DNA from 2 places in the Arthrobacter sp. zg-Y1219 genome. Region 1 is predicted to be linked to the other one. Evidence: riboswitches for the same ligand, from Rfam matches in the RefSeq annotation. Region 1 holds a riboswitch; the other holds the start of a gene.
The links. A riboswitch is a leader RNA that binds a small molecule or an ion and turns the genes downstream of it on or off. The one in region 1 is predicted to bind cyclic di-AMP.
Positions count from the first base shown of each region.

Region 2: it holds a riboswitch for cyclic di-AMP, as region 1 does, so the genes downstream of both, QNO00_RS00045 (LysM peptidoglycan-binding domain-containing protein) here and QNO00_RS16305 (M23 family metallopeptidase) in region 1, are expected to answer to the same signal.

Region 1 covers NZ_JASKLY010000021.1:96,653-100,046, forward strand. Annotated here, with positions in the region: gene QNO00_RS16295 (NlpC/P60 family protein) at 1-4, opposite strand, end outside; gene QNO00_RS16300 (NlpC/P60 family protein) at 38-907, opposite strand; cyclic di-AMP (ydaO/yuaA leader) riboswitch at 911-1,073, opposite strand; gene QNO00_RS16305 (M23 family metallopeptidase) at 1,194-1,967, opposite strand; cyclic di-AMP (ydaO/yuaA leader) riboswitch at 1,970-2,181, opposite strand; gene QNO00_RS16310 (iron-dependent transcriptional repressor DtxR) at 2,247-2,945, opposite strand; gene serC (phosphoserine transaminase) at 3,190-3,394, shown strand, end outside.
Region 2 covers NZ_JASKLY010000001.1:8,917-12,310, forward strand. Annotated here, with positions in the region: gene QNO00_RS00035 (sensor histidine kinase) at 1-500, shown strand, start outside; gene QNO00_RS00040 (hypothetical protein) at 556-1,149, shown strand; gene QNO00_RS00045 (LysM peptidoglycan-binding domain-containing protein) at 1,328-2,188, opposite strand; cyclic di-AMP (ydaO/yuaA leader) riboswitch at 2,192-2,338, opposite strand; gene QNO00_RS00050 (LbetaH domain-containing protein) at 2,518-3,129, opposite strand.

The sequences.
Region 1 (3,394 bases):
TCATGCGGCTGCGATCTCCGTTAGGTGACAACTGGGCTTAGCTGACGCGGACGAAGCTTGCGCCGCCGAGGTAGGACAGCGGGTGCAGCACGGTGTTCATGCCGTCGAAGCCGCCGCTGATGACCTGGCCGTTGCCGACGTAGATCGCTACGTGGCCGGAAGTGATGACGAGGTCACCGGGCTGGGGAGAGCCGACAACCGAGCCGTAGGCGTAGAACTGTGCCGGTGCAAGGTCTCCCACGGACTTACCGATGGAACGAAGCGCCTTCTCAACCATGGCGGTGCAGTCCTGCGCAACGCCGATCTGGCTGTAGGCGGAGGCCACGAGGGCCGCGCCTGCTCCGCTAGAGGCGACGGGGGCCGGAGCCGGCGTCGCTGCTGCGGGGGCGGCCTGGCCGGCGGAAGGTGCCGCAGCGGGGGCTGCGGCTGCCGGGGCTGAGGCTGCAGAGGCTGCGACTGCCGGGGCTGCGTAGGCCTTGGTGCTCGCGGCGACCTGCTGGGCCTGAAGGGCGGCAGCCTGCTTTGCCTGCGCTGCTGCCTGCTCCTGTGCAACAACTGCGGCTGCGGCGGCGGCTTCTTCTGCTGCAACCTGCGCGCGGTAGTCGGCTCCGGAAACCGAGGAAACGGATTCCAGCGTTGCCAGTTCAAACGGCGCCTGCGCGGAAACCGAAACGGCTCCGGTGGAGGTCACGACGCTCAGCGGCGTGGCTTCCAGTGCCTGGCGATCGGTGTTGGCGGCTGCCTGGGCGGGAAGGCCCGCGGCCAGTACGAGGCCGGAAGCGGCGACGACGACTGCGGCCTGGCGGCCAATGGTTCCAGCGTTGGAGGTAACGGCCCGGGATAGTGCTGAAATTGGGCTCGTCTGGGTGGTGGCCGCGCGACGACGGCCATGAGCTACTGATGACACAAGTTTGCCTCTCCCAATGCCTACGAGGTGAGCTGTCGGATTCGGATGGGAGTCACCCGGTTGCTGGACCGCCAGGCCCGTGCAACTTAACCCCTAGGGTTTCTTGCGAAACCCGAATGTGGTTCCCCCGCCTCTGCCATGCGATGTTGCGAACGGATCTCAAACAGTGGCAGAGCTCGGCGATCTGTTCGAGAGTGCCCGATCTTTGGCCGATCGGGCACGAGGAAGAGCGTACAACAACATTTGACCAATGTCACGTTCCGGTCACGGAATGGTTTACCTGCGGTTACAGCCAGCCCAACGGGTCCACTACGTCGCCGTTAACCATGACCTCAAAGTGCAGGTGGCAGCCGGTGGACGCGCCCGTGGTGCCGCTGGCACCCACCAGGTCTCCGCGCTCCACCGTGGCGCCAACGCCAACCGCAAGGTTGGACATGTGGTTGTAGGTGGTCTCCACGCCGTTGCCGTGGTCCACGACGACGCGGTTTCCGCCGCCGCCGCCGTGCCAGCCGGCAAAGGTCACCGTTCCGGAGGCAGCGGCCGTAACATCGGTGCCGCAGGCCGCGGCGAAGTCCTGGCCGCGGTGCAGTTCGCCGGCGCTGCCGGTGATGGGGCTGACCCGGTAGCCGAACCCTGAGGTCTGAACCAGATCCGAGGCCAGCGGTGTGGCCAGGGTCCCCTTGGCAGCGCCCGCGGCAACTTCGCTGCCCGCAGCCACGACGACCTGGCGCAGCTTCGCATCCGGATCGGACTTGCTGGTCAGCGCGGCGCGTTCGAACTCAACGGTTGCATTGGGGTCAGCGGAAACCACCACTGCTTCCTCAACGGCTGCGGTCTGCATCTCTTCGATCGGCTCAGGGACCGCTGCAGTAGTGGGGAGGGCGACGGTAAGGATCAGGCCCGACGTCGCGGCGGTGATGGCAACTTTCTGGGCTGCACCACCGAAGGAGCTGGGTTTTGTTTCGGCCCGGCGGCGGCCCGATGGTTGGCCGTTCCGTGGGCGCGGGGCCGTAACCGGAGCGGACGCGCGGCGCCTGCCCGGGGCAGCATGCTTCGACAAGGTATACCTCTCTCATATGCCTGCGAAGTTAGCTGTCGGATTCGAGTAGAGAATACTCGGCCCCCACTCACCACAGGCCGCGGCGTACGCGGCGGTGTGCTGATGCTGGAGGCTTCACCCCAAGGCAGCTGTGGCTGCCAGTTGATGGGTCCTCCGCCCCTGCCTGAACGGTATGCAATTCCGGGCCAGTGGCAGGGTTCGGCGTAAGGCCCGGATAACGGTGTTATTTCAACGTCAGTTAGTCACTATAGGGGAAGCCCGACAAAAGAGACCATTCCGTTATCCTGCTGTGGACACAAAGACGTGCGCGGCCACCTCTGGAGGCAGTTCCAGGGCACCTTCGATGCCGGGAACGCGCACGGAGATGTAACCCGCCACGACCTCCGCCGTCAGCTCGGCGCCGGGGCGCAATCCGGCCTCGTCCAGCTGGGTCAGCAGTTCCGGCTCCACCTGCACCGGCTCCGCCAAGCGGACCAGCTTCAGCTTGGTTCCGGGATCGGCGGCAGCCACGGCCGCCACGAGGTTGGTGACTCCGTGGTGAAAGAGTTCAGCAGGCACGCCGCCGATCTGTTCGAGCCCGGGAATCGGGTTGCCGTACGGCGACTCGCTGGGGCGGCCCAGGAGCTCATAGAGGCGGCGCTCAACCCGCTCGCTCATGACATGCTCCCAGCGGCAGGCTTCGTCATGGACGTAGGCCCAGTCCAGGCCAATCACGTCCGACAGCAGCCGTTCGGCCAGCCGGTGCTTGCGCATCACCTCGGTGGCACGCCGGCGTCCCAGCTCGGTGAGCTCCAGGTGCCGGTTTCCCGAGACCACCACGAGCCCGTCCCGTTCCATGCGGCCGATGGTCTGGGACACCGTCGGGCCGGAATGCCGCAGCCGTTCGGCGATCCGCGCCCGGAGAGCGACAATGTTCTCTTCCTCGAGCTCCAGGATGGTGCGCAGATACATCTCGGTAGTGTCGATGAGGTCCGTCATGGCAGGCCGCTCCTATTACTCGTGCGGAAGATTACTCGTGCGAAAGGTTCAGGAGAACAACGGCGGACGCCCCCGCCCGTGGTCATTATTGCCCCTTACGTTAGCTTATTTGTACAGAGTGCAGATAATTCCGCGAGTCGCCGCACTCCCGCTGCCGGCGGTAACGAATGGCTGGGAGCCGGGGCGGTGGGGCAGAATGGAAAAGCACATCAGAGCACCCTGCCTACCGCTTGGAGCGATACCCATGGGCGAAACCGCCGCACTCAAGATTCCCGCTGAACTCCTTCCCCTGGACGGGCGGTTCGGTGCCGGCCCCTCGAAGGTGCGTCCGGAGCAAATTGAGGCCCTGTCCCGCGCCGGTGCCAACCTGCTGGGCACCTCGCACCGGCAGGCTCCCGTGCGGAACCTCGTCGGCAGCATCCGTGAAGGACTCTCCAGCCTGTTTGGCG
Region 2 (3,394 bases), on a different contig from region 1:
ATGCGCCGGCCCCGGAAGTGACAGTCCTTGGCGGGCAGTTCGCCCTGCAGCGAGTCTTTACGGCGCTGGGGGCCAACGCTTTGGACTACGGCCGATCAGTCGTGCGGTTTTCGGTTCGGAGCGACAGCGGGGAGGCTGTGATTCGGGTGTCCGACGACGGCCCCGGTTTTCCGCCCGGCTTCAGCCGGCATGCCTTTGAGCGGTTTGCATCGGCGCGGAGCCGGGACCGGCAGGGAGCCGGCGATGATTCCGAAGGCTCAAAGGGCGGGGACGGCTCCTCAGCGCAGCCGCGGCACTATGGGCTCGGGCTGGCACTGGTTGCGGAGATTGCCGCCCGATACGGCGGCAGCGTCCGTGCTTTGCCGGCCGGCGCAGGCGAACGTGCCGGTAACACCGAAGCTTCCGGCGGCGTCGTGGAAGTCCGGCTGCCGCTCGATAACAGCAGGCGCGGGCGGCGGACCAGGTGGGGGAGGCTGCGCGGACTGCGGGAGCGGAACTAAGAATCCTCGAAGAATCTGATTCGAAAATGGAAGCGTCAGCAAACCACTTTCGGAGGTGAAGATTACGATGGTTTTCCGGGACAAGACCACGGTTCTCCGGGACAAGGCCAGAGGGCCACTTGGGTGGATACTCGGCGTCGTCGGCGGTCTGGCGCTGCTGGTCGGCTCCTTTTTTGCCGGCGTGGCCACCGCGGATACCTCAGGGGACCAGGAACAGGCCTCGGTTACCGAGCAGGAAGTCCAGCGGGAGCAGGACACGGACAAACAGGGCGCCGAGGACCAGGACGCCGAGGACCGAAGCGCTGAGGACCAGGACACCCGGTCCGAGAGCCGTCCGCAACTCGACGACGAGGACGCAGACGCAGACGCCAACGCAGAGGCCGACGGCGAAGCCGAAACCGAAGCCGATACCGATGGGGACGGGCGCCCCCATAAGCATCACCACAGAGGCGACGACGGGATTCCGGGCGACGGAGACGAGCCTGGGAACGGTCCTGCCGAAGACGGAGACAAAATCCGAGGCGATGGCGACGGTCCTGCTGACGACGGCGACGGCCCCGCCGGCGACGATGCTTCCGGCAAGGAGCCGAAACCTCAGGACGACGCTGAAACTCAGGACAACACTGAGCAGGACGCCCCGACCACCTAAGGCAGTCCGACACGGGACACCGGAAACGGAACGTCCGGACAGAACGTCCGGACAGAACGTCTGGACAGAACACCCGGACACGCAAAAACACCCGGCCAAAGGGCCGGGTGTTTTTGGTGGAGCTGCCGGAGGACGAGCCGTTCACTTCCCGCCCTCCGGCGGGATTGCTACTGCGAAATTACGCTACGCGGTAGTAGACGGCGCCGGAGCCGACGTTAGCGCTCTGCTCAACGGTCTGGTTGCCGTTCCATCCGCTGTGGATGGCCTGTCCGTTGCCGGTGTAGATGGCAATGTGGGCAAAGCCCATGCCGCCGTCGGCGTAGAAGGCGATGTCGCCGGGCTGCGGGTCAGTGACCGGGGTTCCGTAGGCAGCAAGCTGCGCGGGGGACAGGTCGCCAACCGAGTGGCCGGCTGCCCGGAGGGCAACCTCAACCAGGACGGTGCAGTCCTGCATGGCGCCCATCTGGGACTGAGCGGATGCAAGCATGATCTGGTTGGTGCCGGTTACGGCAGCAGGAGTCACGGCGGACGCCTGGGTGCTGATGCTGCTGAAGTCGGCTGCAGCAGGCTCGGCCGCGGGGGCCGGAGCAGCGGCAACAACAGGAGCGGCAACAGGAGCTGCGGCGGCGCCACCGGCGTAGGTGATGACATCACCGGGGTAGATGATGGAGTCCAGCGCAAGGCCGTTCTGCGCCAGGATGTCGTTCAGGTTGACGCCGTACGTTGCAGCAATCTTGCTGAGCGTATCGCCGGACTGAACAACGTGAGTGGATCCTGCAGATGCCGGGGCCTCAACGGGAGCGGTTACAGCGGCGGGTGCGGCTACAGGGGCCGGTGCGCTGTAGGACTCGGCTGAGTCGTTGGCGATGACGCCGGCCGAGGCCGGAGCGGCCATGCCGAGCAGCAGAGTGGAGCCTGCGGCCATGACGGCAGCGGCGCTGCCGATGGTGCGTGCTTTGCCGTTGGTGGCGTTAGCAACTGCGGCCAGGAGCCCGGCGTTGTTGGCACGGTGGCGTCCACGAGTGTTATTGAAAGACAATGAGTTACCTCTCCCGATACCTGCGAGGTGAGCTGTCGGATGCGGATGGGAGTCACCCGGTCAGCTAAAGAAACCTTCGGCTGACTTAACCCCAAGGATTCAAAGGAACCCGTTTATGGTTCCCCCGCCTCTGCCGAAGTGTTTATATCTGTGGACCTTGACCAGCGGCAGAGCTAGGTAACAAGCCAAGGGAGCCGCTTCAGATAACGGCACGACCACTACGCTACAAGACGATTACGCAAAGGTAACTATTTAGTAACGGAGCTCGCATTTTCGCCTGGGTGCCGCCTCTCGGTAATTGCAGGCCGCAGCTGCCTGGGCCGGAGGGATCAGGCGGGCGAATCGGTCTGGCGTACGACGTCGGCTGTCGCGAAGTCGCCAAAGCCCTGAACCAGTTCGCCGGGAGCGAGCCTCAGTCCGCGAGCGAGTCCCGTTCCCCTAAGGACAGCACCGCGCTTCTCCGCCGGATTTGAGCGGAAGTCTCCGCCGTCGGCGAGAACCACTGAATCAGCTTCGACGGCACCCACGATCTGTGAGCCGGTGCCAAGCACCGACCGGCCGGTCACCACGGGGCCGTTGCCCAGCCGTGCGCCGTCGCCCACTGCCACGGCATGGGTCCGGCCCGCCTTGAGCTGGACTCCGCCGGGCCCCAGCGTGATTTCGGAGCCGAGGAGGAGCATTCCGCCGTGCGCGGCGGTGAGGAAGGTGCCGGGATAGAAAATATTCCGGTGTCCGATAACGCAGGAACTCTGGTCATCCACCTGGATAACCACTCCGGGATACAGCACATTGCCTTCGCCGAGCTGAGCTCTTCGTGAAATCAAGGTCGATGACGGATCAAGTATCTGCTGGGTAGCGCACAGCTGCAGAACTTCCGCGACGGTGAGGAATCCTAAATCCTGGCGAATGCTGTCGGCATCGGTTCGCTGAGGCGCTGGCATAATTCTTCTCTTCTTTCGTGATCTGGCCGGATCGCAATATATCAACTCGCCGGGAGCACTCTTAGCCTACCGTCCTTGCCCGGGTGCTGCCCGGGTGCTGCGGCGGCAGAACGCCCGGCGGCGCGGTAGTCGGCCGCTCGGCGGGCCGGTTCGGTGCCGACGGAAACAAAAGGCGTGAAAAGACACGAAAAATCATCCCCGGTGAAAGCAACCTGGTCCCGGCGAATTCCCTTCTTGGCGACTTCATTAGGTGATGCTCCGGGAC